Regions from separate parts of the Pseudomonas sp. BN515 genome, predicted to be linked through region 3. Evidence: predicted binding sites of a transcription regulator. Region 3 holds the regulator's gene; each other region holds the start of a gene.

Region 1 (7,395 bases), on a different contig from region 3:
CAATTGCCTGGCGCAGCTCGGGGCGGCCGGCGACGTCGCAGTAATGGGTATCGCCGGCCCGAAGGGCTTCGATGGCCGCGTTGGTGATGGGTTCGGGGGTGGCGAAATCCGGGTCGCCAATGCTGAGGACTATCACGTCCTCGCCCGCACGCTGGGCGGCGATGGCCGCGTAGTGAATATCCCAGGCTGCTGTGCCTGGCCCTGCCATTCTCTCCACAAGCGAAGCGAAACGCATGTTCGGGCCCCATTGCAAATGGTGGAATCCGGGTCACGTGGTTGCATCTGCGAACCGGCGATTGGCCCCACCATAGCCAAGCATGAACGAGTGTTCAATAACTTTTTTCGCCTTGCTTTACCGGCCTCGCGCAATGCCCCGAGACAGAGCGGATGCACCAGAAAATTCGCCCAGGAAGCCCCGGGAATGGGCATGCCAGGCGGGTTCTGGCGGTATATGCTGGCGCTCATGCTGATCGATACCCACAACCACCTGGACTTCCCCGACTTCGACGCCGACCGCGCCGAGGTGTTGGCGCGCTGCCGCGCTCTGGGCGTGCGGCGTCAGGTCCTGCTTGGGGTGTTCCGCGACAACTGGCAGCGGGTCTGGGAGATGGCCAACGCCGAGGAAGGCTTCTGCACCGCCCTCGGCCTGCATCCGGTCTATCTGGCGCAACACCGGGACGACCATCTGCTCGAGCTTCGCGAGTGGCTGGATCGCCATGCAGGCCATCCGAAGCTCTGCGCCGTGGGAGAAATCGGCCTGGATTTTTTCGTCCCCGAACTGGACCGCAACGCCCAGCAGCACCTGTTCGAAGCTCAGTTGACCCTGGCGGCCGAGTTCGAATTGCCGCCCCTGCTCCATGTCCGGCGCAGCCACGCGGCGGTGATCGCCACCCTCAAGCGCTTCCGCCTCAAACGCCCCGGCATCGTCCATGCCTTCGCCGGCAGCGTCGAAGAGGCGAAGGAATACCGCAAGCTGGGCTTCCGCCTCGGCCTCGGTGGTGCCCCCACCTGGCCCCAGGCCAATCGCCTGCGCAAGGTGGTGGCACAGTTGCCACTGGAAGACATCGTGCTGGAAACCGACTCGCCGGACATGGCGCCCGCCATGCACCCTTACGGCCGCAACAGTCCGGAATTCCTGCCGGACATCTGCGCCGCACTGGCGGAGATTCGCGGCGTCACGCCCGAGGAACTGGCCGAGGCCAGCACGCGCAATGCCTGTGAGGTGTTCGGTTGGGGCGGCCTGATGGGGTGAATGTTCCGTTGTAGGGGCGAATTCATTCGCCAAGGGCAGCGCAGTTGCCCCTTTTGGGGCGCGTCGGGGCAGCCCTGCGGGCTGCTTGGCGAATGAATTCGCCCCTACAGTGAGAGGAAACACCCCGCCCACAAAAAAGCCCGCCGATTGGCGGGCCTTTTCATTTCGGAGCCTCAAACGCGGAACGCGCCGATCAACTGCTTGAGCTGAGCCACCTGGCCGGACAGCTCGCGGCTCGCCTGCTCGGTCTGGTTTGCCCCCAGTGCGGTGCGCTCACCCGCGTGGTTGATCTCGACGATGTTCTGGTCGATGTCGTGGGCCACGGCGGTCTGCTGTTCTGCAGCGGCAGCGATCTGCTGGTTCTGGTCGACGATCATGCCCACCGCGCCGAGGATGTTCTCCAGCGCCGCTTGCACCTTGCCGGACTGGCTGACGGTGCCATCGGCCATCTGGTGGCTGGTGTTCATCGCCTTCACCGCCGCACCAACGCCACCTTGCAGCCGGACGATCATCTGCTCGATTTCCTCGGTGGACTGCTGAGTACGCTTGGCCAGGGTGCGGACCTCATCCGCCACCACAGCAAAACCGCGTCCCTGCTCGCCAGCGCGCGCCGCTTCGATGGCGGCATTCAGGGCCAGCAGGTTGGTCTGCTCGGCAATGCCCTTGATCACTTCCAGTACACGGCTGATGGAAGCGCTGTCCGCCGCCAGTTGGTTGATCACGTTCACCGACTGGTCGATCTCGCTGGCCAGCTTCTCGATGCTGCCCAACTGGGACTCCACCAGTGCGCGGCCACTGACGGTTTCCTGGTTGACGCTCTGCGCGCTGTCCACCGCCTGAGCGGCGCTGCGCGCGACTTCCTGCGCGGTGGCGGACATCTGGTTCATGGCCGTGGCCACTTGTTCGATCTGGCTGCGCTGACCGGCCACCGCCTGATTGCTTTCGCCGGAAACCTGCTCCACGCGGCCAGCCTGGCGTTCCACTTCCGCCACGGTATGACCCACCAGTTCAATCAGGTCATGGATCTTCGCCACGGTGCCGTTGAACACCTGGCCCAGTTCGCCCAGTTCGTCACGGCTTTCGGCGCGGAAATTGACCGTCATGTCGCCGCCGGCGACCTGGTCCATCACCTTGCCCAGGCTCTTCAGCGTGGTGCGGGTGGAGACGTAGAACCCGCTGTAGAGGTAGACGATGGCGAGGAACACCACCAGCAGCGCAACGACCAGCAGCACGGTCTGTACGCGCTTGCCGGCGAGGCGGCTTTCCAGCTCGGCCTTGAGGAAGGCCAGGGAGCCGTCGTTGAGCTGGTAGGTCTTCTCCAGCGAGGCGCTGACCTGGTCGTAGAACTGCTGCCACGGCGTGCTGAGGGTGTCGGCCATGATCACTTGGTCTTCGAACAGGGACGCACTCTGCTTGATGGTGTCGCGACTGGCGGCGGTCAGGCCGTCCAGCGCCTGGTGGCCCCGCGGGCTGCCATCCAGGGCATCGGCGATCTTCAGGCCGTACTCGGCGTTGAGCTTGTCCAGGTCCAGCAACAGGTCGTCCAGCTTGGTGCTGGCGGCCGAGTTGAGGAAGCCCTGACCAAGGGAATAGGCGCCGATGGCGCGGCCCTTGCCGAGGGCCATGGTCACCTGCGGCGTGGCCGTAGTGATCAGCTCGGTGATCTGGCGCACGTCGGCCTGGTCGTCCTGGCTGAGGCCCGCTTGGGCGGCAACGAACTTGATGAAGACCTGCGCATTGCCCAGCAGCTTCTCGATCATCGCGCTCTTGCTCTGCAGCGAGGTTTCGCCCTTGGCGGTCTGCAGGGCGCTGAGCAGTTCGTCGCGCTTGGTATTGAAGGCCTCGACCTGCTCGGGTTCAGAGACCACCGGCGCCAGGCCCTGGAGGGTCGAGAGCAGTTCCTGCTCAAGCGCTACGATGCGCTTTTCCAGATCCCCGGCCTGGCCGGACTGGCCGATCATCGAGTTGATCAGGACCAGGTCGTTAAGGCTCTCCAGGCTGCGGCGCAAGTTCAGGCTGGCGCCCAGCAGGTCGAGGCTCTGCAGTTCGGAGCGGGTACTGACGAATTGACGGTAGGAGTCGCGCACCAGATAGAAGTTGGTGATCAACATCGGCAGGAAGAACAGAACACTGATCAGACTGAACTTCATCCCGAAGCTGAGGCGGTTCATCAGCGCGATGGCAGGATACAACAGGGTCTTCACGAGACGTCTCCTGTTCTCATTTATTGTTATGGGCGCGCTCTGATCGGCTGACAGCGCTCAGCCAGGGCCAGGCAGCATCCCCACGCTGCATGGCGGCCGTCAGACTCAGTCAGATGATTCTGTGAGCTAAGTCAGAAAATTCTGGCGCGCTCATCTGTGTACCCGATATCGGCAGGAGTTTCTGTAACTAAAGGTTAATCGAGGCGGGACCCGCCCGGCGGTGGCACGGGCGGGCGAAAGGTGGAGGTCAGAACAATAGGGCCCAGACGGCGAAGCCGGCGTACCAGACCACGGCGGCACGAACCAGCAATTGCCAGAGGGCGTCCAGGGTTGCGACACCCAGGTCACCAGTGGTGGCCTCCGGCAATTCGGCAGCAGCGCGGCCAGCCAGTTCGATGTAGCGTCGCGCCGAAATCTCCCAGCTCAGCAGCTCATGCAGCAGCACCCGGCTGACACCGACGAAATTGCCCACCAGCGAGAAACTGGCCGCCAATACTCGCACCGGCAACCAATCGAAGGCATGACGGATCATTTCGGCTTGCTCGCGCAGAGCGGGCGCGGAAGCATTCTCCGAGGCGAGGGCGAGCAAGCGGTAGGCCAATGCCGCCACCGGACCGAGCAGCGCGTACCAGAAGATCACGGCGAAAAAGCCCTGATAGGCCTGCCACAACTGGTAGCCCTGCACTTGTTGCAGCAGGTCGCTGCCCTCATCCGCTTCCAGCCCGAGATCGCGCTCGGCGACATGGTAGGCGCCCTGGGTATCTCCGCGTCGCCAGGCATCGCGGAACGGACCGATATCGGCCAGTACGTCGCCACGGCCAAGGCTGTAGATGATCACCAGCAGGTGCACCGGCAGTGCGAGCCAGCCATAGGCAATGGGCTCCAGGGCCAGCAGCACCAGAGCAAGCAGCACCAGGGGCAACAGCACCAGCAGCGCCAGGATCGCCCAGGGGCGCTCGTTCATACGTGGATTGGCTTCGGCCTTGGCCAGTTCCCTCAGCCAGAAGCCATCCTGCTGGATATGCCGGCGCCAGGCGGAGAATTTCTCGATCCAGAGCACCAGCAACAACACCAGAAAATACATGGGTCCCTCCTTGTTCCTATTGTTTGAGCGCAGCCCGCAAACGCTCCCAATCAAACGCCGGCCCCGGGTCGGTCTTGCGCCCGGGAGCGATGTCACTATGGCCGCAGATGCGTTCAGGCGTGATGGCCGGATAGGCAAGCCGCAGCTGCTCTACCAATGCGATCAGCGAAGCGTACTGAGGTTCCGTGAACGCCAGGTCATCGGTGCCTTCCAGCTCTATCCCCACGGAAAAGTCATTGCAGTTCTCCCGCCCTTCGAACAGGGACACGCCGGCATGCCATGCGCGCTCCTGGCAGGAAACGAATTGGGTGACGGCGCCATCGCGTTCGATCAGGAAATGTGCGGACACCTTGAGATCGCGGATGCCTTCGAAATAGGGATGTTCGCTGGGGTCGAGGCGGTTCTGGAAGAACTCCTGCACCTTGCCCGTGCCGAACTGGGCGGGCGGCAGGCTGATGTTGTGGATCACCAGCAGGGACACTTCCCCCTGCGGGCGACAATTGAAGTTGGGCGATGGGCAATGACTGATGCCCTGGCACCAACCGGATGCGGGGTCCAGCTGCATGTCGGCTCCTTGGTCTGCTGCCCACTTTAGGCGCAGTGGAGCCATTTTAGCGAGAGGCGAACAGCAGCTGACATCCGTAGACTGAGCTCTGCGAAGCCCAACGCGCAGGGTAGAGGCATGGTCATGTTGGGTTTCGCTTCGCTCTACCGCAACCTACAAAAGCGGGTGTGCGGAAGTCCCGTAGGTTGGCGCAGAGCGAAGCGAAGCCCAACGATTCACTGTCGGCCCTTTGCGTCGGCTCAAGCCCCCTTGAGCCGACGCAGGTTGCCGATCACCGACTCCAGCGCGCGGTCGAACAGCAAGGCATCGTCCAGCAACCGGATGGCTTGGCGACGGAACTCCACGGCCAGACTCATACGGGTCTTTTCCAGCACCTTCATGCCCGTGCGATTGACGAAGATGTACTTGCCGGTGGGCTTGATCAGCGCCGCCAGCTTGCAACGCAGCTTGTGCTCTTCGTCTTCCTGGAATTCGACCCAGCTGCCGACCCGCAGGTTGTCGACGAAGCCGAGTGCTTCTTCATCATCCGCGAGGCAGTTCTCGGGCTCCTGCACCGGCGTCTCGCCGGGAGAGACCAGGACGATCTCCTCGACCACTGCGACCATGGCCGGCATCTCTTCCTCCTCCACCTCTTCCTCGTCCGGCAGGTCGAGCAGCAGGGGCGGAGATTCCAGGCCGTCGTTGGCTAGTACTTCCACCGGCTCGGGTTTGCGGAACCGCTGGAAGGCCTGAACGTGCAGCGCTTCCAGCTGGCTGAAGAATTCGCTGGTGGAGAACGGATCGAACGCGGCGCTGGCCAGCCCCTCGCGCAGGGACTTGAGCAGGCCCGGCACCAGCTCCAAAAGGCGGGCACGCGCCTCTGGCGCCTCGTGGGACTCCACGCTCCAGATCAGGTCATCCATGGTCTGCTGGGCGGACTGCCATTCGGCCGACTCCACGCCGTGCTTGAGGCAGGTCAGCAGCATGACCTTGCTCCAGGCCTCCTGCAGCAGGCGCACCACCACTTCCGGCAAGGTACGGCCGAGCAGGCGCTGGTTGAGCGCTTCTTCTACCTGCCGGCGGGCCAGTTCGGCCTTGGCGCGTCCCTCTTCGGCATCACGGGTGCGCTGCTCCAGCAATTCGCTGCGACGGCGCTCATCGCCGGTATAGGCGAGGAACTCGGCGAGCAGGTCGGAGAAGATCGTCGGGTCATCGACGAAATCGTTCAGCAGACGCTGCACCACCTGTTCGATGCGGTGGTAAAGGCTGTCGCGCTGGGCGTCATCCTGTTCCACCCAGCCCAGGGCGGCGGAGGCAATCTCGTTGAGCAGACGGCGAGCCGGGTGACTGCCGCGGCTGAAAAAGGTCTTGTCCAGCAAGGCGACCTTGAGCATCGGAATCTGCATCCGGCCGATCAGGGCCTTGAGCGAATCCGGCAGGGTGCGGTCGTCGAGGATGAATTCGAAAAGCATGGACACCAGGTTGATGACGTCATCGTCCACCTGCCCCACCACCCGCGCCCGGCCACTGCGAGCGCTGGCACGAGTGAGCAATTGGTCGAGGCTCAGACGCAGGTCGTAGTCATCATTGTGCTGCTGCGGCAGGTGCTGCTGCAGGTGCGAAAGTAGACGCATCAGGTCGAGGCTGCTGACCGGTACCGCATCGGCCGGATAATCCCGGCGCGGCAACACACTGCTGCCACGTACCTGGGACAGCAGGCCCTGGAGCACGCCGAAGACTTCCTGCACACCTTCTTCGGAAACCTGGCCAGCGCTTGCTGCAGTGCCAACCTGGGGTTGGGAGTGCGGTTGGGCCTGGCTCCCGGCAGTGCTGGAACGCTCCGGCTGGCGTCGGGCCGGTGCAGAGCGCAATTCCGGGAGCACACCGGCAGTGACCAGCAACTGGTTGGCTTCTGCGTAAACCTGGTCGAGTTCCGTAAGGACGTACTTCTCGAACAGTTTGAGGATGATCAGCTTGACCTTGATCTCCACGCCCAGACTGCGGCAGGCGTCGAGGAACGCCTCGCACAACGGGCGCGGGCCGAGCGGGTTGCTCTTGTCTTCGATCTTCTTGCTGACGAGGGTGTTGAAACGCGCCGTGAGGTGGCCGAGGGCGATGCCATCGCGATTGACGACCTTGGCCACCATGGCGTCCAGGGCCACGACTTCCTCTAGTTCGTCGTTCTGCACCAGGGACAGGCTGTCGAAAGACACCGCGTCCAGCTTCGGCGCCGCGCCTATTTCATACTGATTAAGGGAAGAAAATGACTCGAAGACCTTCTGCAGGAAGGTCCGCTCGATGCTCTTGCGCT
Region 2 (7,395 bases), on a different contig from region 3:
TCGGCGGCAGCGTCAGCAGCTACATGGCCACCCAGGTCGAGAGCGTTTCCCCTGAAACCGACATCATCGAAGTCTGCCAACGCTTCCTGCGTGACAAGCGTCGGCGTTTCCCTGTGGTGGAGGAGGGCGTGCTGGTCGGCCAGATCAGTCGCCGCGATGTCTTGCGTGCGGTGAAGGCGTTCGCCCAGCACGACCCCGAACAACCTCCGGAAGTCTGAGGACCCTGCCATGGCCGACCCGCGTGACCGCGCCACCTCAACCCCGCCTCCCACCCTCGGCGAAGGCTGCGTCCGGCGCTACGACCCGGATGAGTTGAGCGAGGAGAACGGCACCGAGTTTCCCGGGGCCGCCGAGTTGTGGCGCAAGGTGCAGGAAGAGGAAGAAAAGAAAAAGGCGCCCTAGGGCGCCTTTCTTGTTTGTGGCTCTGGCCCATCCTGCACGATCTGCCCCCTCTCCCTTTGGGAGAGGGCTGGGGTGAGGGGAGCTGGAGTGGCTGGGAGTCGACCTGGTTTCGTAGGGTGGATAACGCTCTTTTTACCCACCGTCGCGAATGAATTCGCCCCCCACACGAGCAACCACCCACCGTCAGATCCGGAAACTCCCCACCAACTGCTGCAGCCGTGCGGCCTGCTGGTCCAGGTCGGCGCAGGCGCGCAGGGTGGCCTGGAGGTTTTCCACACCTTCCTGGTTGAGGGTGTTGATCTCGGTGATGTCCATGTTCAGCGAGTCGACCACGGCGGTCTGTTCCTCGGTGGCGGTGGCCACCGACTGGTTCATGCCGTCGATCTCGCCGATGCGCTGGGTCACGCTGCCCAGGCGCTGGCCGGCCTGGTTGGCGATCTCCACGCTCTGCTCGCTGTAGCGCTGGCTCTCGGTCATGGTGGTGACCGCCTCGCGGGCGCCGACCTGCAGTTCCTCGATCATCTGCTGGATTTCCTGCGCCGATTCCTGGGTGCGGTGGGCCAGGTTGCGCACCTCGTCGGCCACCACGGCGAAGCCACGGCCGGCTTCCCCGGCGCGGGCGGCTTCGATGGCAGCGTTGAGCGCCAGCAGGTTGGTCTGTTCGGAGATGCCTTTGATGACTTCGAGGATCTGGCCGATGTTCACCGTCTTGCTGTTCAGCGTCTCGATGTTGCCGCAGGAGGCGCGGATCTTCCCGGACAGCTCGTTCATCGCGGCGATGGTGCGCTCCACCACCTGGCGACCGTCCTCGGCCAGGGTGCGCGCGGAGGAGGCCTGGTGCGAGGCGTCGGCGGCGTTGCGGGCGATTTCCTGGGCGGCGGCGCCCAGTTCGTTGATCGCGGCGGCGACGCTGTTGGTGCGGTTGGCCTGCTCGTCGGAGTTGCTCATGGACGAGTTGGAGGCATTCAGCACCAGCTTGGCCACCTGGTTCACGTGATTGGTGGCCGAGGACACTTCGCTGATGGAGCCGTGGATACGCTCGACGAAACGGTTGAAGGCGCTGGCCAGTTCGCCGAACTCATCCTGGGTATGGATCGCCAGGCGGCGAGTCAGGTCGCCTTCACCCTGGGCGATGTCCTGCATGGCGCGACCCATGGTGTGCAGTGGCTGCATCAGCACGCGGATCAGCATGCCCAGCAGGATCATGATGATCACCACCGCAATCACGGTGGCAACGATGGCCGAGGCGCGGAACTCACTAAGCATGCTGTAGGCCTTGCCCTTGTCCACCGATACGCCGATGTACCAGTTCACCGATGGCAGGCCCTTCACCGGAGCGAAAGTGAGGATGCGGGTGGTGCCGTCCACGTCGACTTCGCTGAAGCCGGTGCTGATGGTCGGGGTGTTCTGCGGGTAGATGTCCCGCAGGCTCTTCATGACCATGTCCTTGTTCGGGTGCACCAGGATCTTGCCGTCGGCACTGACCAGGAAGGCGTAACCCATGCCATCGAAGTCCAGGGCGTTGATGATCTGCACCAGGGTCTGCAGGCTCAGGTCACCGCCGGCGACGCCGAGGGATTGCACCGGCGTGGCGATGGTCATGATCAGCTGGCCGGTCGCCGCGTCCACGTAGGGCTCGGTGAGGGTGGTTCCGCCGGCACTCTTGGCGCCTTGATACCAGGGACGGGTGCGCGGGTCGTAGCCTTCGGGCATGGCGCTGTCCGGGCGCATGGTGAATTGCCCGTCCTGGGTGCCGAAGTAGGTGAAAGCGAAGGTGGAACTCAGGGCCCGTTGTTGCAGCAGGGTGGGTACGGCGTCGCCAGATGGGTTGGCGGCAAGGGATTCGGCAACGCTTTCCACCAGCAGAATCCGGCCCGAAAGCCAGTTCTGGATATTGCTGGCGGTTACATCGCCCATTTCCTGCAGATAGTTTTCCAGGTCGTCACGGAGCGCATTCCTTTGCAAGTAATCGTTGTACAGGGTGAACAGCGAGAAAGCTGCAATCACCACCAGGGAGGCGGCGAGCAGAATCTTGTGGCTGAACCGCAGGTTTTTGATCATGTTTGCTTGCGTCCGGTTGGGTCAGGCACCAGTCTTTACGGCACGTGAGTACTGAAAAAACTGAGTAGAAACGTCGGTTTATATATCGGCGGGATTCGATCAAAGCTTTAATTCGAGGAGTGCAAAATGCCCGAACCCCGGTCCTTGACGCTTGGCGCTGATCCGCAGGGCAACGCCGTCGCCCAGGCCATGAAACTGGCCAACCGCCACGGCCTGATCGCCGGCGCTACCGGCACTGGCAAGACGGTGACCCTGCAGCATCTGGCGGAGGTCTTCAGCGATGCCGGCGTGGCGGTGTTCGCGGCGGATATCAAGGGTGATCTCTGCGGCCTTGGCGCGGCGGGAAATCCCCAGGGCAAGGTGGCCGAACGCATCGCATCCATGCCCTGGCTGGGCCACCGGCCCCAGGCCTACCCGGTCACCCTCTGGGACGTTGCCGGACAGACCGGCCATCCGCTGCGCACCACCCTCAGTGAAATGGGGCCGCTGCTGCTGGGTAACCTGCTGGAGCTGACCGACAGCCAGCAGGCCGCGCTCTATGCCGCCTTCCAGGTCGCCGACCGCGAAGGCCTGCTGTTGCTCGACCTGAAGGATCTCAAGGCGCTGCTCAATCACCTCAAGGATCATCCGGAGCTGCTTGGAGAAGACCGCGCCCTGTTCGCCGGCGCTTCCGCCCAGGCCCTGCTGCGGCGCCTGGCTACCCTGGAACAGCAGGGGGCCGAGTCGCTGTTCGGTGAACCGGCCCTGCAACTGGAAGATATCCTCCAGCCCGACCGCGACGGCCGTGGCCGCATCCACCTGCTGGATGCCAGCCGCCTGGTCCACGAAGCGCCCAAGGTCTATGCCACCTTCCTGCTCTGGCTGCTGGCGGAGCTCTTCGAGCAACTGCCCGAACGCGGCGATGCCGACAAGCCAGTGCTGGCACTGTTCTTCGACGAGGCGCACCTGCTCTTCAGCGGTACCCCGAAGGCATTGCAGGAACGCCTGGAACAGGTGGTGCGGTTGATCCGCTCCAAAGGTGTTGGCGTCTATTTCGTCACCCAGTCCCCCAGCGACCTGCCCGATGATGTGCTGGCCCAGCTCGGCCTGCGCATCCAGCACGGTCTGCGCGCCTTCACCGCGAAGGAGCAGAAGTCCCTGCGCGCAGTGGCCGATGGCTTCCGTCCCAACCCGGCTTTCGACACCCTGACCGTGCTCACCGAACTGGGGATTGGCGAAGCCCTGGTGGGCACCCTGGAAGAGAAAGGCACACCGGCCATGGTCCAGCGCGTGGCCATCGCTCCACCGCAGTCGCGCATTGGTCCGCTGAACGACAGCGAGCGCGCCGTGCTGGTACGCAGCTCACCCCAGGCCGGGCGTTACGACAAACCCATCGACCGTGAGTCCGCCTATGAAATGCTCACGGCTCGAAAGGCCCAGGCACCGGTCGAAGAACCCGAGCAGAAGAGCGGCAAGGCCGAGGCCAGCCAACCCGGCATGGGCGATTTGGCTGGTGAACTGCTGGGCACTTTTGCCAGCCAGGCGATGAAGACTGCGGTACGTCAGGCCGCCAACCAGCTTGGCCGGCAACTGGTGCGTGGATTGATGGGATCGCTGTTGGGAGGCAGCAAGCGCCGTTAAGGCGCGGCTACCTCTGTAGGGTCGATTTCAATCGACTTGCAGACCGAAGGTCTGCCTTGCCTTGGCGAATGAATTCGCCCCTACAGAAAAGTCAGGAACGAAAAAGGGCGCCCGAAGGCGCCCTTTTTCATGCTCGTCCAAATCAGACGATGAAGGTGATGGCCAGCCAGAAGAGGGCGGCGGACAACAGGATGGTGGTCGGGAGGGTGAGTACCCAGGCCATCAGGATGTTGCGCACGGTGCCGCCCTGCAGGCCGCTCTTGTTGGCGACCATGGTGCCGGCGACGCCGGAGGACAGTACGTGGGTGGTGGACACCGGCAGGCTGTAGATGTTGGCCATGCCGATGGCGCAGGCGGCGGTGATCTGCGCGCTCATGCCCTGTGCGTAGGTCATGCCGTGCTTGCCGATCTTCTCGCCGACGGTACGTACCACGCGCTTCCAGCCGACCATGGTGCCGATGCCGAGCGCCAGGGCTACGGCCAGGATCACCCAGAACGGGGCGTATTCGGTGGTGGCGGTCAGGTCCTTGCGCAGTTTCTCCAGGTCGGCCTTCTCGCGGGCCGGCAGTTCGGAGAGCTTGCCCACCTTCTTCGCGGTGTCGTCCAGGCAGAGCAGGTAGCGGCGGGCTTCGACGCGGCGCTCTTCGCTCAGGTCCTTGTAGTTGGAGACGCCGTCGAGGGTCTTCAGCAGGGCGGCGATGGTCGGCTCGGTCTGCTTCGGATCGCAGCGGTAGAGTTCCGGCATGTCGCTGCCATTGCTCTTGCCCAGGGCCAGCATCTCGCCAAGGGTATCAGTGTGGCGCTGGTAGAACTGGCTCAGGTGGACCGCGGCGTCGCGGGTACGCTCGATCTGGTAGGTGGTGCTGTTGAGGTCCAGTACGAACTTGGCCGGAACGATACCGATCAGTACCAGCATGATCAGGCCGATGCCTTTCTGACCGTCGTTGGAACCGTGCACGAAGCTCACGGCCATTGCGGAAATCACCAGCACGAGGCGGTTCCAGAAGGGCGGATGCTTCTTCTCGTCCAGCTCCTTACGGGTTTCCGGGGTCTTGTGCATCTTCGACAGCGGATACATCCACTTCAGGCCAAGCAGCAGCAGGGCTGCGACCATGAAGCCGGCGGCCGGGGAGAAGATCAGCGACAGGCCGATGTCGATGGCCTTGCCCCAGTTCACACCTTCGGCCAGCGGCACGTCGGTGAGCAGGGCGTTGGCCAGGCCGACGCCGAGGATGGAGCCGATCAGGGTATGGGAGCTGGAGGCCGGGATACCGAAGTACCAGGTGCCCAGGTTCCAGGCGATGGCCGCGGTCAGCAGGCTGAACACCATGGCCAGGCCGTGGCCGGTATTGACGTTGATCAGCAGCTCCACCGGCAGCAGGTGGACGATGGCGTAGGCCACACCGACACCGCCCAGCAGCACGCCAAGGAAGTTGAAGATCCCCGAAAGGATCACCGCCCGGTAGGGCGACATGGCCTTGGTGTAGATGACGGTGGCTACCGCGTTGGCGGTGTCATGGAAGCCGTTGATGAACTCGAAGGTCAGGACGAATGCCAGGGCGAGACAGAGGCTCAGCACCAGCCAGGCATCTAGCCCGCTGAAGAGATCGAACATGAAGGTTTTGTGACTGAGGTCATGAAGGGGCCGCGATTATGCCAGAAAACCGGTCGTCGCCCAGACCCTGACGCCGAGCGGTTTCCGACATTCCCTACTGAAGTTGTCGCAAATCAATACGATCGATTCTCCCGGCGGGCGGGGTGCGACAATCTGTCAGGGTTCCTCTCGCAACTCTTTCTCGATCTTTTCCAGCTCTCTTTCGAAGCTTTTGTCGAGCAGGCTGGGTTTTTTGCGCCAGGGCTTGCGTTCTGGGTCCCTTTGCGCGGCATAGGTAGTGATTTCGCCGCCGTATACGTCCTTGTAACGTTGCGCCTGGCGCTCGAGTTCGGCGCGCAGTTCGTCTTTCGTCACGTGGTTATTCCGTTTTTTTGATCAATGGTCATTAACTGAAACAGGCGATCTAGAGGCGTTGGCCTCTTTGGCGTCGGTCGCCCGATCGAGGCCGTTGGTCCGGCCTTCTTGTAGGTCAAAGTTCAGTTATCGCAACTAAATTGGACTTTCCTACGCACTGCAGAAAGTCCCTGCGAAATCTCCGGGATTGGAAGTCGATTTCCCTTAAAACCCCGAAAGAACGTTGCGAAGTATAACAAGGAATCGGGAAAGCTCCATTACAGAGAATTCCCGAGCGGCCGAACGATATCTACTCTTCGAATGTCAGGAGTTACCCAGAAGAGACCGGATAATCCTGCCAAGAGTTTCCATCGCCTGTTCGCTGGAGTTGCTCCAGGGATGACCAAAGTTGAGACGGGCGCAATGGCCGAAACGCCGTGTGGCGGAAAAAATCGGCCCCGGAGCGATGCTGATGCCCTGCGCTAGAGCGAGTTGGAACAGGCGCAGGGAGTCCACCTGCTCGGGGAATTCCAGCCAGAGGAAGTAGCCCCCTTCCGGGCGGCTGACGCGAGTTTCTTCGGGGAAGTGACGCGCCACGGCGGCGAGCATGGCGTTGCGCTGGCTCTCCAGGGCGTAGCGCAGTTTGCGCAGGTGACGGTCGTAGCCGCCGTGTTGCAGGTAGTCGGCGATGGCGGCCTGGGCCGGCACCGAAGCCGAGATGCTGGTCATCAGCTTCAGCCGCTCGATCTGCCCGGCGAAGCGCCCACCAGAGACCCAGCCAACCCGGTATCCAGGTGCCAGGCTCTTGGAGAAGGAACTGCAATGCATCACCAGGCCTTCGCTGTCGTAGGCCTTCACCGGCTTGGGGGCGTGCTGGCCGAAGTACAGCTCGGCATAGACGTCGTCCTCGATCATCGGCACCTGGTGTTTGGCCAGCAGCGCAGCCAGTTGGCGTTTCTTGTCTTCCGAAAGACTCGCCCCCAGCGGATTCTGGAAGTTGCTCATGAACCAGCAGGCCTTGATCGGCAATCGCTCCAGGCTGTCTTCCAGCACCTGCAGGTCGATGCCGTCGCGGGGGTGCACCGGAATTTCCACCGCCTTCAGCTTCAGGCGTTCGAGCACCTGGAGGCTGGCATAGAAGGCAGGCGCTTCGATGGCCACCAGATCACCTGGCCGGGCGACCACTTGCAGGCAGAGGTTGAGGGCCTCCAGTGCGCCGTTGCAGATCACCAGTTCCTCGATGGGCAGCGGCAGGCCGCCGACCATGTAGCGCAGGGCGATCTGCCGGCGCAGGGCATGGTTGCCCGGCGTCATGTCGGCCACCGTGGAGCGCGGGTCCATTTCCCGAACCGCGTGGGCCATGG
Region 3 (7,395 bases):
CGAGCCGGAACTGCCGGAATCCGCCCTGGCCGCCGCCATCGAGCGTCCGCGCGCCGTGCCGCGCCCGGTGGAGCCGGTCAGCGCGCCGAAATCTGCCGGCGTGGACCAGGCTGCCCTGGACGCAATGCGTTTCGAGCTGAGCGGCCTGCGCGAACTGATCGAAGTGCAGCTGGGCTCCATCGCCTGGGGCCAGATGCAGAGCCGCCGTCCGCAGCAGGCCAGCCTCTGGCGCCGCCTGCAGCGCATGGGCCTGCCGGCCGAACTGGCGCGCGCCCTGCTGGACAAGGTGGCCAAGGTCAGCGATCCGCGCCAGGCCTGGCGCATGTTGCTGGCGCACCTCGCACACGCCATCCGCACCCCGCAGATCGAGCCGATGGAAGAGGGCGGTGTGATCGCCCTGGTCGGCCCGGCCGGCATGGGCAAGACCACCACCCTGGCCAAGCTGGCTGCCCGCTACGTGCTCAAGTACGGCGCGCAGAACGTCGCCCTGGTGAGCATGGACAGTTTCCGCATCGGCGCCCAGGAACAGATCAAGACCCTTGGCCGTATCCTCAATGTGCCGGTGACCCTGGTCGACCCGGGCCAGTCCCTGACCCAGGCCGTGGCTCCCCTGACGCGCAAGCGCGTTGTGCTGATCGATACCGCTGGTCTGCCAACCAACGATCCGGCCCTGACCATGCAGCTCGAAGCGCTGGCCAGCCGGGCGATAAACGCGAAGAATTACCTGGTGATGGCGGCTACCAGCCAGAGCCAGGTGCTCAAGGCGGCCTATCACAGCTACAAGCGTTGCGGCCTGGTCGGTTGCATCATTACCAAGGCGGACGAAGCGGCCAGCCTGGGCGAGGTTTTGGGGCTGGCTATCGGCCAGCATCTCCCGGTAGCCTATCTGGCCGACGGCCCGCGAATTCCGGATGATCTGCAGGTTCCCCGCAGCCACCAGCTGGTGAGCCGCGCGGTCAGCCTTCAGGCTCCGGAAGACCCGAGTGAAGAAGCCATGGCCGACCTGTTCGCCGGGCTTTATCAGAATCCGGCGCGGCGCGCCGGTTGAAGAATGTGTAAGCCGCCCAGAGGGGCGGTGCTGGACAGCCAAATGGCCCAGTCGACCTAAGGCAAGGTATTTGAAATGGGTAGTATGCATCCCGTACAGGTGATCGCGGTGACCGGCGGCAAGGGTGGCGTCGGCAAGACCAACGTGTCGGTGAACCTATCGCTGGCACTGGCCGATCTCGGCCGCCGCGTCATGTTGTTGGACGCCGACCTCGGTCTGGCCAACGTCGACGTCCTGCTCGGCCTCACCGCCAAGCGCACACTGGCTGATGTGATCAATGGCGAATGCGACCTGCGCGACGTGCTGTTGCAGGGACCGGGGGGCATCCGCATCGTCCCGGCCGCCTCCGGCACCCAGAGCATGGTGCAGCTTTCGCCCATGCAGCACGCCGGCCTGATCCAGGCATTCAGCGAAATCAGCGACAACCTCGACGTGCTGGTGATCGACACCGCCGCCGGTATCGGCGATTCGGTGGTCAGCTTCGTCCGTGCGGCGCAGGAAGTGATTGTGGTGGTCTGCGACGAACCGACCTCCATCACCGACGCCTACGCGCTGATCAAGCTGCTCAACCGCGACTACGGCATGAGCCGCTTCCGCGTGCTGGCCAACATGGCCCACAGCCCGCAGGAAGGGCGCAACCTGTTCGCCAAGCTGACCAAGGTCACCGACCGTTTCCTCGACGTCGCCCTGCAGTACGTAGGCGCCGTTCCGTACGACGAGTCGGTGCGCAAGGCCGTGCAGAAGCAACGCGCGGTCTATGAAGCCTTCCCGCGCTCGAAGTGCTCGCTGGCCTTCAAGGCCATCGCGCAGAAGGTCGACAGCTGGCCGCTGCCGGCCAATCCGCGGGGCCACCTGGAGTTCTTCGTCGAGCGGCTGGTCAAGCAGCCCTCTGCGGAAAGCCCTGTATGACACCCGCCACTGGACTGCGTATGTACGGCAAGGCTCAGGCAAGGGATTCGCAGCATCAGTTGATCGAGCGCTATGCCCCCCTGGTCAAGCGCATCGCCTATCACCTGCTCGCGCGCCTGCCAGCCAGCGTACAGGTGGAAGACCTGATGCAGTCCGGGATGATCGGCTTGCTCGAAGCCTCGAAGAAATACGACGGCACCAAGGGCGCCAGCTTCGAAACCTACGCCGGTATCCGCATTCGCGGAGCCATGCTCGACGAGGTCCGCAAGGGCGACTGGGCACCGCGTTCGGTGCACCGCAATACCCGCATGGTGAGCGACGCCATTCGCACCATCGAGGCAAGAACAGGACGCGACGCTAAAGATCAGGAAGTTGCTGCCGAACTTGGATTGAGTCTCGAAGACTACTACGGCATCCTGAGCGACACCTTGGGCAGCCGCCTGTTCAGCTTCGATGACCTGTTGCAGGAAGGCGAGCAGGGCGGTCTGCGCGAGGACGCCGGTGTCACCCAATTTTCACCTTCCCATGATTTGGAAGACGAACGCTTCCAGGCTGCGCTGGCCGATGCCATCGCGAACCTGCCGGAGCGTGAGCGCCTGGTGCTGGCGCTGTATTACGACGAAGAACTGAACTTGAAGGAAATCGGTGAAGTGCTGGGGGTCAGCGAATCGCGTGTCAGCCAGTTGCATAGCCAGTGCGCGGCACGTTTGCGCGCACGGCTCAGCGAATGGCGCGCGCGCTGAACGGCACACCGCTTTCAGATTTGAACGGCGCACCCGGCAAGAGGGGCGTTTGAGACTGTACGGAGGTCGACTTGGACAAGAACATGAAAATCCTCATCGTTGACGATTTCTCGACGATGAGACGCATCATCAAGAACCTCTTGCGCGACTTGGGTTTCACCAATACCGCTGAAGCCGATGACGGCACCACGGCCCTGCCGATGCTGCACAGCGGTAACTTCGATTTCCTCGTGACCGACTGGAACATGCCCGGCATGACCGGCATCGATCTGCTACGCGCCGTGCGTGCCGACGAGCGCCTGAAGCACCTGCCGGTCCTGATGGTGACTGCCGAAGCCAAGCGTGACCAGATCATCGAAGCGGCCCAGGCCGGTGTGAATGGCTATGTGGTCAAGCCTTTCACCGCTCAGGTGCTGAAAGAAAAAATCGAGAAGATCTTCGAGCGGGTCAACGGCTGATGTCAGCCGCGAGGGCACCATGGACCAGAATGAACACCTGCTGGGAGACTTCGAGTCGACCCTGAAAGACCGTGCGCGGGAACTGGTGGAAAGCCTCGAGAAAGGCAACTTCACAGACGCCGTGCAACTCATCCACGAACTCAATCACGTCCGTGATCGCGGCCTCTACCAGGAAGTCGGCAAGCTCACCCGTGAGCTGCACAACGCCATCGTCAACTTCCAGATCGACCCGCATCTGCCCCACGCCCAGGAAATGTCGCAGATCGCCGACGCGACCGACCGCCTTTCCTACGTGGTGCACATGACCGAGAAGGCCGCCAACCGCACCATGGACCTGGTGGAGGAAAGCGCGCCGCTGCTCAACGGCCTGAGCGACGAAGCCCAGCAGCTGGGCGAGGAGTGGGGCCGCTTCATGCGCCGGGAAATCGGCGCGGACGGGTTCCGCGACCTGGCTCGCCGCATCGAGCAGTTCCTTGCCCGCAGCCAACGCGATACCGACGCCCTGTCGAGCAAGCTGAATGACATCCTGCTGGCCCAGGACTACCAGGACCTCACCGGTCAGGTCATCAAGCGCGTGACCCAACTGGTCACCGAGGTGGAAAGCAACCTGGTCAAGCTGGTGATGATGGCCAGCCAGGTCGATCGATATGCCGGCATCGAGCACGACCATGCCGTACTGCGCGCCGAGCTGGAACAACAAAAAAGTCCTTCCAGGGGTGAAGGTCCGCAGATCCATGCCGATATACGTGAAGACGTGGTGTCCGGACAGGACGACGTCGACGATCTGCTATCCAGCCTTGGCTTTTAGGGAGCGCTCATATGAGCTTCGACGCCGATGAAGAAATCCTCCAGGACTTCCTGGTAGAGGCCGGCGAGATTTTGGAGCAACTGTCCGAGCAGCTGGTCGAGCTGGAAAGCCGCCCGGACGACATGGACCTGCTCAACGCGATTTTCCGTGGTTTCCACACTGTGAAAGGTGGTGCCGGCTTCCTCCAGCTCAATGCCCTGGTGGAGTGCTGCCACATCGCCGAGAACGTCTTCGACATCCTGCGCAAGGGCGAACGCCGCGTGGATGCTGAACTGATGGACGTGGTGCTGCAGGCCCTGGACACGGTCAATGAGATGTTCAGCGAAGTGCGCGAGCGCAGTGAACCGACGCCCGCCACTCCGGAGCTGCTGGCAGCCCTGTCGCGACTGGCCGAGCCGGCCGGTGCCGAGCCTGCCCCCGTAGCTGCCGCTCCGGCGACCGCTGCGCCCGTCGAAGCACCGGCTCCCGTAGAAGCTACCGCCGATATCACCGACAGCGAGTTCGAGCAGTTGCTCGATGCGCTGGGTGACAGTGCTGGCAAGGCCGCCGAACCGGTCGCCGCCGCCACTGATGAAATCACCGACGACGAATTCGAAGCGCTGCTCGACCAGCTGCACGGCAAAGGCAAGTTCGTCGGTGCCGCTGAGCCGGAAGCCGTTGTCGCCGCCCACGCGTCCGCCTCGGCGCTGGCCACTGCCGGTGCGGGTGACGATATCTCCGATGACGAGTTCGAAGACCTGCTCGACCAGTTGCACGGCAAGGGCAAGTTCAACGGTGCCGTGGAAGCGACCGCCAGCGCTCCAATTGCGCCCGCAGCTCCCGCCGTGCCGGCCATTCCCGCTGCCGGTGGCGAAAACATCACCGACGACGAATTTGAAGCACTGCTCGACCAGCTGCATGGCAAGGGCAAGTTCAACGGTGCCAGCGAGGAGCCTGTCCCTGCGCCTGCTGTGAGCCGTCCGGCTCCCGCACCTGCACCCAAGCCGGCGCCCAAGGCGGAACCCGCCCCCGCGCCGCGCCAGGCTGCAGCGCCCGCTGCCGGTAACGGCGCGGCCGGTCCTGCCGTGGCCAGCGAGGCGGAAACCACCGTACGGGTGGATACCGCGCGCCTGGACGAGATCATGAACATGGTCGGCGAGCTGGTGCTGGTGCGTAACCGCCTGGTGCGCCTGGGTGCCAACAGCGGCGATGAATCCATGGCCAAGGCCGTGTCCAACCTGGACGTGGTCACCGCCGACCTGCAGACCGCCGTGATGAAGACGCGGATGCAGCCGATCAAGAAAGTCTTCGGTCGCTTCCCGCGCCTGGTCCGCGACCTGGCGCGCAACCTGAAGAAGGAAATCAACCTCGAACTGGTGGGCGAGGACACGGACCTCGACAAGAACCTGGTCGAGGCCCTGGCCGATCCGCTGGTGCACCTGGTGCGCAACGCCGTCGACCACGGCATCGAATCCCCGGACGAGCGCGAGGCCGCCGGCAAGCCGCGTACTGGCCGCGTGGTGCTGTCCGCCGAGCAGGAAGGCGACCACATCCTCCTGATGATCACCGACGACGGCAAGGGCATGGATGCAGCCGTGCTGCGTGCCAAGGCGGTGGAGAAGGGGCTGCTGGACAAGGACGCCGCCGAGCGCCTGACCGAGCTGGAGTGCTACAACCTGATCTTCGCCCCGGGCTTCTCGACCAAGACCGAGATTTCCGACGTGTCCGGCCGTGGCGTCGGCATGGATGTGGTGAAGACCAAGATCTCCCAGCTCAACGGCACGGTGAACGTGTACTCGCAGAAGGGCTCGGGCTCGAAGATCGTCATCAAGGTCCCGCTGACCCTGGCGATCATGCCGACCCTGATGGTGATGCTGGGCAACCAGGCCTTCGCTTTCCCACTGGTCAACGTCAACGAGATATTCCACCTCGACCTGTCCCGCACCAACGTGGTGGACGGCCAGGAAGTGGTGATCGTCCGCGACAAGGCACTGCCGCTGTTCTACCTCAAGCGCTGGCTGGTACGTGACGCCGCGGTGGAAGAGCAGGGCGAGGGCCATGTGGTGATCCTCTCCGTGGGCACCCAGCGCATCGGCTTCGTGGTCGACCAACTGGTGGGCCAGGAGGAGGTGGTGATCAAGCCGCTGGGCAAGATGCTCCAGGGCACGCCGGGCATGTCCGGCGCCACCATCACCGGCGATGGCCGTATCGCGCTGATCCTCGACGTGCCGAGCATGCTCAAGCATTACGCACGCCGTGGTTGATCTGGGGCGGCCAGGACTGGCCGCCCGCTAGGAGCTTTTTTCTTATGGCAGTCAAGGTTCTGGTGGTGGATGACTCCGGGTTCTTCCGCCGCCGTGTCTCGGAAATCCTTTCTTCCGACCCCAATATCCACGTGGTGGGCACTGCCACCAATGGCCGCGAAGCCATTGACCAGGCGCTGGCGCTCAAGCCCGATGTCATCACCATGGACTACGAGATGCCGATGATGGACGGCATCACCGCAGTGCGGCACATCATGCAGCGCTGCCCGACGCCGGTCCTGATGTTTTCCTCGCTGACCCACGAAGGCGCCCGCGTCACCCTCGACGCCCTGGATGCCGGTGCGGTGGACTTCCTGCCGAAGAACTTCGAGGACATCTCGCGCACCCCTGAGAAGGTCAAACAGCTGCTCTGCGAGAAGGTGCACAGCATCGCGCGCAGCAACCGCCGCTACAGCAGTTTCAGCGCGCCGGCGCACTCGGCCCATCCGAGTCCGGCTCCGGCCAGCAGCGCCCCGGCGCGTCCGGCCCATGTCCCGGCACAGCCGAGCCATGCCGCGCCAGCTGCCCCGGCCAGCTCCGCCGCCCCAAAGCGTAAGGCCTACCGGCTGGTCGCCATCGGCACCTCCACCGGCGGGCCGGTTGCCCTGCAACGCGTGCTTACCCAACTACCGGCCAATTTTCCGGCGCCCCTGGTGCTGATCCAGCACATGCCGGCGGCCTTCACCAAGGCTTTCGCCGAGCGCCTGGACAAGCTCTGCCGGATTTCCGTCAAGGAAGCCGAGGATGGCGACGTGCTGCGCCCAGGCCTGGCCCTGCTGGCGCCCGGTGGCAAGCAGATGATGGTCGACGCCCGTGGTTTGGTCCGCATCCTGCCCGGTGACGAGCGCCTCAACTACAAGCCCTGCGTGGACATCACCTTCGGCTCGGCGGCCAAGTCCTACAATGACAAGGTCCTGGCCGTGGTGCTGACCGGCATGGGCGCCGATGGACGGGAAGGCGCGCGTCTGCTGAAGCAGGGCGGCAGCCAGGTCTGGGCCCAGGACGAAGCCAGCTGCGTGATCTACGGCATGCCCATGGCGGTGGTGAAGGCCAACCTGGCCGACGCCGTCTATGGCCTGGACGATATCGGTCGCCACCTGGTCGAGGCGTGCATGTGATGGAGAAACCCAGGTAATGGATGTACTGA
Region 4 (7,395 bases), on a different contig from region 3:
GTACCTGGTCCGGACCGAACAGCACGATGGCGGTGGAACCCAGCTTGAAGCGGCCGAGTTCGTCGCCCTTTTCCAGCGTGATCGGCGCACGCGCCGCTTCGTCGTAGCTGAAGGTCTTCAGTTCACGTTTGGGCGGCGTAACCAGGCCCGCCCAGGTGGTTTCGATGGACGCGACGATCATCGCCCCCACCAATACCACGGCCATCGGGCCGCGCTCGGTGTCGAAGATGCACACCACGCGCTCGTTGCGGGCGAACAGCTCCGGCACGTTCTCGGCGGTGCTCTGGTTCACCGAGAACAGTCGGCCCGGCACATAGACCATTTCCCGCAGGGTGCCGCCCAGGGGCGCATGCACACGGTGGTAGTCCTTCGGCGACAGATAGACGGTGGCGAACTCGCCGCCCATGAAGGGCGCGGCGCGCTCGGCGTCACCGCCAAGCAGTTCCAGCACGCTGAAGCTGTGGCCCTTGGCCTGGAAGCAGCGGCCGTGCTCGATCGGGCCGATCTGGCTGATGGCGCCGTCGGCCGGGCAGAGGATGGCGCCGGGTGTTTCGTCCAGCGGACGCGCGCCGGGTTTGAGGGCGCGGGTGAAGAAGGCGTTGAAGTGCTCGTAGGCGGTGACATCCTCGACCAGCGCTTCACTCATGTTCACCTGGTAGCGCTTGGCGAACCAGGTGGTGAAAGCGTTCTTGAACCAGTGCACGCGGCATTCGGCGATGCAGCCAGCCAAGCGCGACAGCAGGTGATGCGGCAGCAGGTACTGGCTGATGATGAAGAGGCGTTCTTTCATTGGATTTCCTTGATGGGCGCTTCAGCTCTCGACCGGGGTGTCCGGGTGGTTGCCCCATTCGGACCAGGAGCCGGCGTAGCCTTTGACGCGCGGGTAGCCCAGGGCCTTGGCCACCAGATAGGTGAAGCCCGAGCGGTGGTGGGTCTGGCAGTGGGTGACGATTTCCTTGTCCGGGGTGATGCCCAGGGACTGCAGGATCTCGGCCATGTCGGTGCGGATGCGCAGGGCGCGGGCCGGGTCCATGCCGGCGGTCCACTCGAAGTTGACCGCGCCGGGGATGTGCCCGCCTTTGGCGGCCAGGACCTTGGTGCCGTTGTACTCGCCGGGGCCGCGGGCGTCCCAGATGGCCAGGTCGGCGGCGCCGAGGCGGCTCTGGATGTACTCGCGAGTGGCGGTGGGCTCATCGTGCAGGGTCAGGGGGATCGGGCCGCCGACCGCTGCGGGTACGGTATCGCTCGTTTCCCGGCCTTCAGCCAGCCAGGCGTGCAGGCCACCGTCCAGATAGTGGTAACGCTGATGGCCGATCACATCCAGCAGCCAGATGAAGCGGCCGGCCCAGCCACCGCCTTCGTCGTCGTACACCACGTAGGTGGCGTCGGCGCGATGGCCCAGTTCACCGAACAGTGCTTCGAGGTCGGCCTTGGCGGGCAGCAGGCCCGGTGCCGGCGGCTGGCCGAGCTGGGTGCGCTTCGGATCGACGAAACGGGCGCCCGGCACGTGGCCGGCGGCGTAACGGGCGGCGCTGGTGAGGTCGACCAGAATCAGCTCGTCGGCACCAAGCAAGGGCGCCAGCTCGGCCGGTTCGATCACCAGCGGCAGGTTGGAGAAGGCAGACATGGAAGCCTCCAGTAATGGGCAAAGTGGCAGATTGTATAGGAAAGCCTAACGGCCGCGTCTGGCGAAGCTGGCGAGCGCACGCTCGATGCATTGGGCCGTCTTGGCGAAGGCGCGCAGGCTGATTTCGGCGAAGGGCGCGCCGTCCTGGTCGGCCACCACCAGCATGGCCACCCGACCGTTCACGGCAATCGAGCGCAGCAGAAGGTGGTGCCCCGGGAACAGGCTCTTCAACTGACCGGGCAGCAGGGCGGAGAACTGCGCCATGTTGTCCGGTCCCAGGCGTAGCTGGACCGGCTGGCTGAGCAGGCGTCGCAGCACCTGGCTCTGGTTCGGGTCCAGCTGCAGGCCGTTGGCTTCCTTGGGCAGGCCCGCCTGCTGCTGGGCGAGCAGGCGGCTGTGGGTGCGGTCGGCCAGCAGCACCAGGACCCGGCGCATGCCGCTACTTTCCAAGGCGTCGCGGGCGCAGGCGGAAAGCTGCACCACGTTGGCGAAGGGGCTCGGTTCGCGGAGCAGCTCGCCGCAGTAGCGACGCCAGTCTTCCAGGGCGTCGGCGGTAGGGGGCGGTGCTGCAACCGGTTCGCGGCGCAGGCGGTGCTGGTTCCACGGCCAGAGCAGGGCTTCGGCGGGGTGCCAGAGGTCGCCACGGGCATGCAGGCGTCCGCTGTGTGCGGCGTGCTGGTGAACCTGCTGCTGCAGTTCGTCCAGTGGCACCTTCATGAACAGTCCGGTGAGGCGCTGCCAGCGCAGGCTGTGTCCATCTCCCCAGCCGACATGGGCGGAAACTGCCAGGCCGTTCGCCAGCAGGACGGTGTTGCCGGGCTGGGTCAGCCAGCGACTCAAGATGGGATCGGCGTCCAGTTGCTGCGTTTGTTGCAGCGGATGTCCATTGTCGCGGGCAATGTGCAGGGCCTTGACCAGCATGCGGCGGTCGTCGCTCAGCAGGCGATAACCCTGGATGATCCAGTCGGGCAGCTTCCAGTGCTCGGCGAGGGCCTGGCAGAGGCGCAACAACGGGACGCCGAGCAGTTCGCGTTCGACCTTGGCAGCCGGTTCGCCATCGCCCAATACGCGCTTCTCCCAGGTATCGAACAGCTCCGGGTGGCTGGCCAGCAGCGGCCAGAGGGGGGAGAGGAACAGCAGGCTGCACCAGTGGATTTCCTGCCAGAGGCGGGCCAGCCGGGCGGCGAACAGGCCGTTGGCTTGCTGCGCCGCGTGCTGGCTGATCAGCTGCAGCTGACGCAGCGACTGCGGGATGTCGTCCTCGGGGACGGCGGGCAGGCGATTGAGCAGGACTTCCGCGCGCTTCAGACCCAGGCGGCTGAGGGCGACTTCCAGGCTTTCCGCCGGGCTGCTCAGAATGTTGCCGGCGGCATTGGCCTCGCGCAGCAGGCTCAGGGCGAGGGCGGGGCTGTCCTGGGTCAGGTCGGCGATATCGCGCAGGGAGCGACGGCTATCACCCAAAGCGCGGCGGACTTTTTCATGGGCGGCGGCGGGGACGGGCAGGCGCACCCCGTCGAGGTGCTTGATCCAGCTGTCGAGACTGCGTGGCACGGGCTTTGCGGTTGACATAGGGGGCCGCCAATCTGGCTTTTCGCCTGAACAGGCTATAGTCTGGCGCATATCTTCCGATAATTAGAAGGGGCTCTTTTCATAACCCTTTCTACTGACTCTTCAAGCTTCCTTCCTATGGCAAAAATCATCGGCATCATCGTCGTATTCGCCAGCGTGCTCGGTGGATACATCCTGTCTCACGGCAAGCTTGCCGCGCTGATCCAGCCCTTCGAGGTGATGATCATCGGTGGTGCGGCGCTGGGCGCCTTCCTCCAGGCCAACCCCGGCAGCACGACGATGATCGTGTTCAAGAAGTCGCTGAAGATGTTCGGCACCCGCTTCACCCACGGCTTCTATCTGGAAGTGCTGCGCCTGCTCTACGAAATCCTCAACAAGAGCCGTCGCGAAGGGATGATGGCCATCGAGGCCGACATCGAGGACGCCCCCGCCAGCCCCATCTTCAGCAAGTACCCGGGCATCCTCAAGGATGAACGGATGACCGCCTACATCTGCGATTACCTGCGCATCATGTCCTCCGGCAACATGGCGCCCCACGAGCTCGAGGGCCTGTTCGACATGGAACTGGCCAGCCTGAAGGAAGAGCTGGAGCACCCGGCACACGCGGTCAACCGCATCGCCGACGGCCTGCCGGGCTTCGGTATCGTCGCGGCGGTACTTGGCATCGTGGTCACCATGGCGATGCTGGGCGAAGCCGAGCAGGCCGCCCTTGGCCAGCACGTGGGGGCGGCGCTGGTGGGTACTTTCCTCGGTATTCTCGCGGCTTACGGCTTTTTCGGTCCGCTGGCGGTGTCCCTGGAACACGATGCCCGTGAAGAACTGAACGTATTCGAGGCGATCAAGGCCTGCCTGGTGGCCTCGGCATCCGGCATGCCGCCGTCGCTGGCGGTGGAATTCGGTCGCAAGACGCTGTTCCCGGCCCACCGCCCGAGCTTCAGCGAGCTGGAGCAGGCCGTACGCGGCAGCTGAAGGCTGAGTCATGGAGAACAACCAGCCGATCATCGTCAAACGCGTCAAACGCTACGCCGCCGGTCACCACGGCGGCGCGTGGAAGATCGCCTTCGCCGACTTCGCCACCGCGATGATGGCGTTCTTCCTGGTGCTTTGGCTGATGTCCTCGGCCACCCCGGAGCAGAAGAAAGCCATCTCCGGCTACTTCAAGGACCCCATCGGCTTCACCGAAAGCGCCAGCCCGTATGTCATCGACCTGGGCGGCACGCCCACGCCCGCGCCTGACCGCACCTTGAATCCCGAGCTGAAGGACGCCCCCGATTCCCAGGAATCGGCGGCCGACTCCTCGGACAAGACCCAGGTGGACGCCAGCCAGGTGGAAACTCTGGCCGACCAGATCGAGCGCGAGCGCCTGGAGCTGTTGCTGCAGGAGTTGCAGAACAAGGTCGAAGAGAACCCTGAGCTGCGCAAGTTCAAGGACCAGATCCTCTTTGAAATCACCCAGGACGGCCTACGCATCCAGATCATGGATGCCGCCAACCGTCCCATGTTCGACCTCGGCAGCGCACGCCTGCAGCCGTACTTCGAAGACATCCTGTTGATCCTCGCCGAGACCATCAAGGCGGTGCCGAACAAGATCAGCATCAGCGGCCACACCGATGCCAAGCCCTATGCCGGCGCTGGCGATTTCGGCAACTGGGAGTTGTCCGCCGGTCGTGCCAACGCTGCGCGTCGCACCCTGATCGCTGGTGGTTACCCGGAAGACCAGGTGGCGCGGGTGGTGGGTTATGCCTCGTCGGCACTGTTCGACCGCAAGGATCCGTTCAACCCGGTCAATCGCCGCATCGACATCATCGTCCTCACCAAGAAGGCCCAGCGTGCCATCGAGGGTGAGCAGGGCGACGGTGCCAAGCCTGAGGAAGGGCAGCAGCCCCCGCCTCCCGCCAGTGATGCCGCGCCGTCGGCTCCGGCTACCCCGGCGGGCGATCCGGCCGCACCCGTGCAGCCGCGTGAGCTGCGGGAGAAGCTGAACATCTTCGAGGACGGGGTGCTGAAGATGGACCAGCCCAAGGGGCAGTGATCCATCCGGGAAACTGAAAGGCCACGCAATGCGTGGCCTTTTTTATGGCTGTGTCCCGTCCTGCCGCCGGCCAGTCAAGGCCCGCGACAGAACTTCCACCTGACCCAGCGCCTCGCCGCTGGGCATGTGGCTGCAGGCCGCTGCCGTGCGCAGGCCGCGCCGGGTTGAATAATCGCCGTCCGTGGCGACTGCTGCGCGGCGCTCGCTCAGTCCGCCGCCAGGATGCTCGCCGGCAGCGGGCAGTACGCATGGCAGATGGCCTCGACCGTCCACTCGGGGAATGCCGGGTCGAACCAGCGGTCGACCCAGCCCCAGTGGTAGGGGTGCATCAGGTATTCGCCATGCAGGTCACCCACCTCGGCGAATTCCTGTTGCCAGACGTGGGTCCAGCTGCTGTCGGAGGTGACGCGGCCGAGTTGCCAGTTACGGATGCCCGCCATGTAGTTGGGCATGGCCAGCAGTTCGCGCTCCAGCGCCTCCACGTGGCTAGCCGCAACATCCGTACGCACCCGGAGCAGCAAGGTGCGCAGGACACCGCCGGTCAGGCCTGGTGCTCGGGTGCCGCCGCCGATGCGCCTATGGCCGAGCCGATCCACCCGCGCTACTCCGGGCAAGTCTTCAAGACTGGCCAAGCCGTTCCCGCGCGACTCGACGCTGAAGTCCCCCGCGCCCCAGCAGCCCGGCAGATTGCGGCCGCCGAAGGCACCGGGATGGGACTGGCACCAGCGCACCAGGGCCTGCTCGAACGCGGGCTGGTCGGCATCGCCAGCGAGGTAAACCTGAGCGACTTCAGCCTGCATGATCGAACTCCCCCGGCAACGGCAGCACCGCCTCCGCGTCAGTCAGGATGTGGCGCTGCCGCTGGCGGCAGAGACGGTCCAGCTTCGGCCAGACGGCTGGCGTCGAACCGGGGTTACCGCGCATCCGGTAATAGGCCGGCGGATCGGGGACCTGCCAGAGCAGCCAGAGCGTGGTGGACACACCCGGCACCACCACCGGCGGCGAGACCCAGCGGTTGAGCAGGTGCGGAACGGGTTCCGCTCGGCCCGGCAGCAATTCCTCGTCGAGCAGCGCCAGCACCTGTTTCACGTCGCTGGCGTCGAGGGTGAGTTCGTCAAGAAGGTGAATCATCGATCGGGCCCTTTGCCAAATTCGATGGACATCTTGCATGCTCATACCCGGTCGGACCGCTACCCGACCGATCACCCAACGCCATTAGAACGCTCAGGCTGGGCTGTATGCCGCGATCCCGTTCCGCCGAAGTTCCACCTGCCCCGGGTCTTGGTACCCGGCTGCTGGACGAGTTGCGCCGCAGCGGTGCTGACAGCGCGGCAATGGCCGACGCGGCCGGGCACCTGTCCGCCGGTGCATTCGCCACGCTGTACCGTTCGGCCATCGAGCACCTGGAGGCCCAGGTTGCTCAGGGCGACGGCCACCCACCGATGCGCAAGCGCGAGGTGGACTTGCTCTGCCGCTGTCTGCTGAGCTGCCGGACCTTGGTCGATGCCATCCACTGCGCCGCCGACTTCTGCGCGATGCTGAACCCGCGAGCGGGGGCGTTGAGCCTTTCCACCGATCAGGGTGCCGCGGTTTTTCGCATGGACTCGCTGCGCCGCCGGCACAGCCCGGCGGCCTGCCTGGTGGATGTCACCGGGCTGCTGTTCTACCAGCGCTTGTTCACCTGGCTGATCGGCGAACCCATCCGTCCGCTGCGCAACTTTATCGGCCATCCGAATCGCGAGGACGCCATTCCCTTCCTCAGTCTGTTCGACCGCCCCGTGGAGGTCGGGCAACCGACCTACGGTTTCGTCTTCGACGCCGCGCTGCTGGCGCGTCCGGTGCGGCGTCGGCCTGCGGAGCTCGAGGCCTTCCTGGTGGACTTCCCCTTTCGTCTGGCGGCCGGCGAGCCGGCCTCGCAGGTTCCGCTGGCCCAGCAGGTGCGCAGTTTCATCGATGCCGCCCTGGCGCGGCAGGCGCCGCTGCCGACCCAGCAGGAACTCGGCGCCGCGCTGTCCCTCAGCGTGGCCACGCTGCGCCGCCGGCTGCACGCCGAAGGCACTGGCTACCGCGTCCTGCGCGAGGCCTGCCTGCTGGAAGCGGCGAAACATTACCTGCGCAATACCGAGTGGCCCATCGAGCGGGTAGCCGGTTATCTGGGGTTCAGCAA

Evidence for each region. Region 3 encodes FliA, which starts transcription of late flagellar genes. Its sites were predicted from a motif close to CTAAAGTTTNNNNNNNNNNNGCCGNTAA; they were not measured.
Region 1: E8E91_RS25495 (methyl-accepting chemotaxis protein) is a predicted target of FliA. The motif match lies at 3,622-3,649, and genes of this name have one in related genera.
Region 2: E8E91_RS01365 (methyl-accepting chemotaxis protein) is a predicted target of FliA. The motif match lies at 2,546-2,573, and genes of this name have one in related genera.
Region 4: motA (flagellar motor stator protein MotA) is a predicted target of FliA. The motif match lies at 3,232-3,259, and genes of this name have one in related genera.

The regions. Positions count from the first base shown of each region.
Region 1 is NZ_SSOH01000091.1:1,724-9,118, reverse strand. Features, by position in the region: gene E8E91_RS25505 (aminotransferase class I/II-fold pyridoxal phosphate-dependent enzyme) at 1-235, opposite strand, end outside; gene E8E91_RS25500 (TatD family hydrolase) at 422-1,252, shown strand; gene E8E91_RS25495 (methyl-accepting chemotaxis protein) at 1,426-3,456, opposite strand; gene ampE (regulatory signaling modulator protein AmpE) at 3,704-4,540, opposite strand; gene ampD (1,6-anhydro-N-acetylmuramyl-L-alanine amidase AmpD) at 4,557-5,105, opposite strand; gene E8E91_RS25480 (DUF1631 domain-containing protein) at 5,345-7,395, opposite strand, start outside.
Region 2 is NZ_SSOH01000011.1:21,494-28,888, reverse strand. Features, by position in the region: gene E8E91_RS01375 (CBS domain-containing protein) at 1-218, shown strand, start outside; gene E8E91_RS01370 (hypothetical protein) at 229-402, shown strand; gene E8E91_RS01365 (methyl-accepting chemotaxis protein) at 586-2,463, opposite strand; gene E8E91_RS01360 (helicase HerA-like domain-containing protein) at 2,590-4,083, shown strand; gene E8E91_RS01355 (inorganic phosphate transporter) at 4,226-5,698, opposite strand; gene E8E91_RS01350 (hypothetical protein) at 5,855-6,052, opposite strand; gene mapR (GntR family transcriptional regulator MpaR) at 6,356-7,395, opposite strand, start outside.
Region 3 is NZ_SSOH01000024.1:37,778-45,172, reverse strand. Features, by position in the region: gene flhF (flagellar biosynthesis protein FlhF) at 1-1,048, shown strand, start outside; gene fleN (flagellar synthesis regulator FleN) at 1,124-1,957, shown strand; gene fliA (RNA polymerase sigma factor FliA) at 1,954-2,700, shown strand; gene E8E91_RS06285 (chemotaxis response regulator CheY) at 2,784-3,158, shown strand; gene E8E91_RS06280 (protein phosphatase CheZ) at 3,178-3,966, shown strand; gene E8E91_RS06275 (chemotaxis protein CheA) at 3,978-6,209, shown strand; gene E8E91_RS06270 (chemotaxis response regulator protein-glutamate methylesterase) at 6,254-7,366, shown strand; gene E8E91_RS06265 (flagellar motor protein) at 7,383-7,395, shown strand, end outside.
Region 4 is NZ_SSOH01000093.1:130,536-137,930, reverse strand. Features, by position in the region: gene asd (archaetidylserine decarboxylase) at 1-790, opposite strand, end outside; gene rhdA (thiosulfate sulfurtransferase) at 812-1,627, opposite strand; gene E8E91_RS28355 (HDOD domain-containing protein) at 1,673-3,196, opposite strand; gene motA (flagellar motor stator protein MotA) at 3,314-4,165, shown strand; gene motB (flagellar motor protein MotB) at 4,176-5,228, shown strand; gene E8E91_RS28340 (Dabb family protein) at 5,435-6,028, opposite strand; gene E8E91_RS28335 (hypothetical protein) at 6,018-6,359, opposite strand; gene E8E91_RS28330 (AraC family transcriptional regulator) at 6,467-7,395, shown strand, end outside.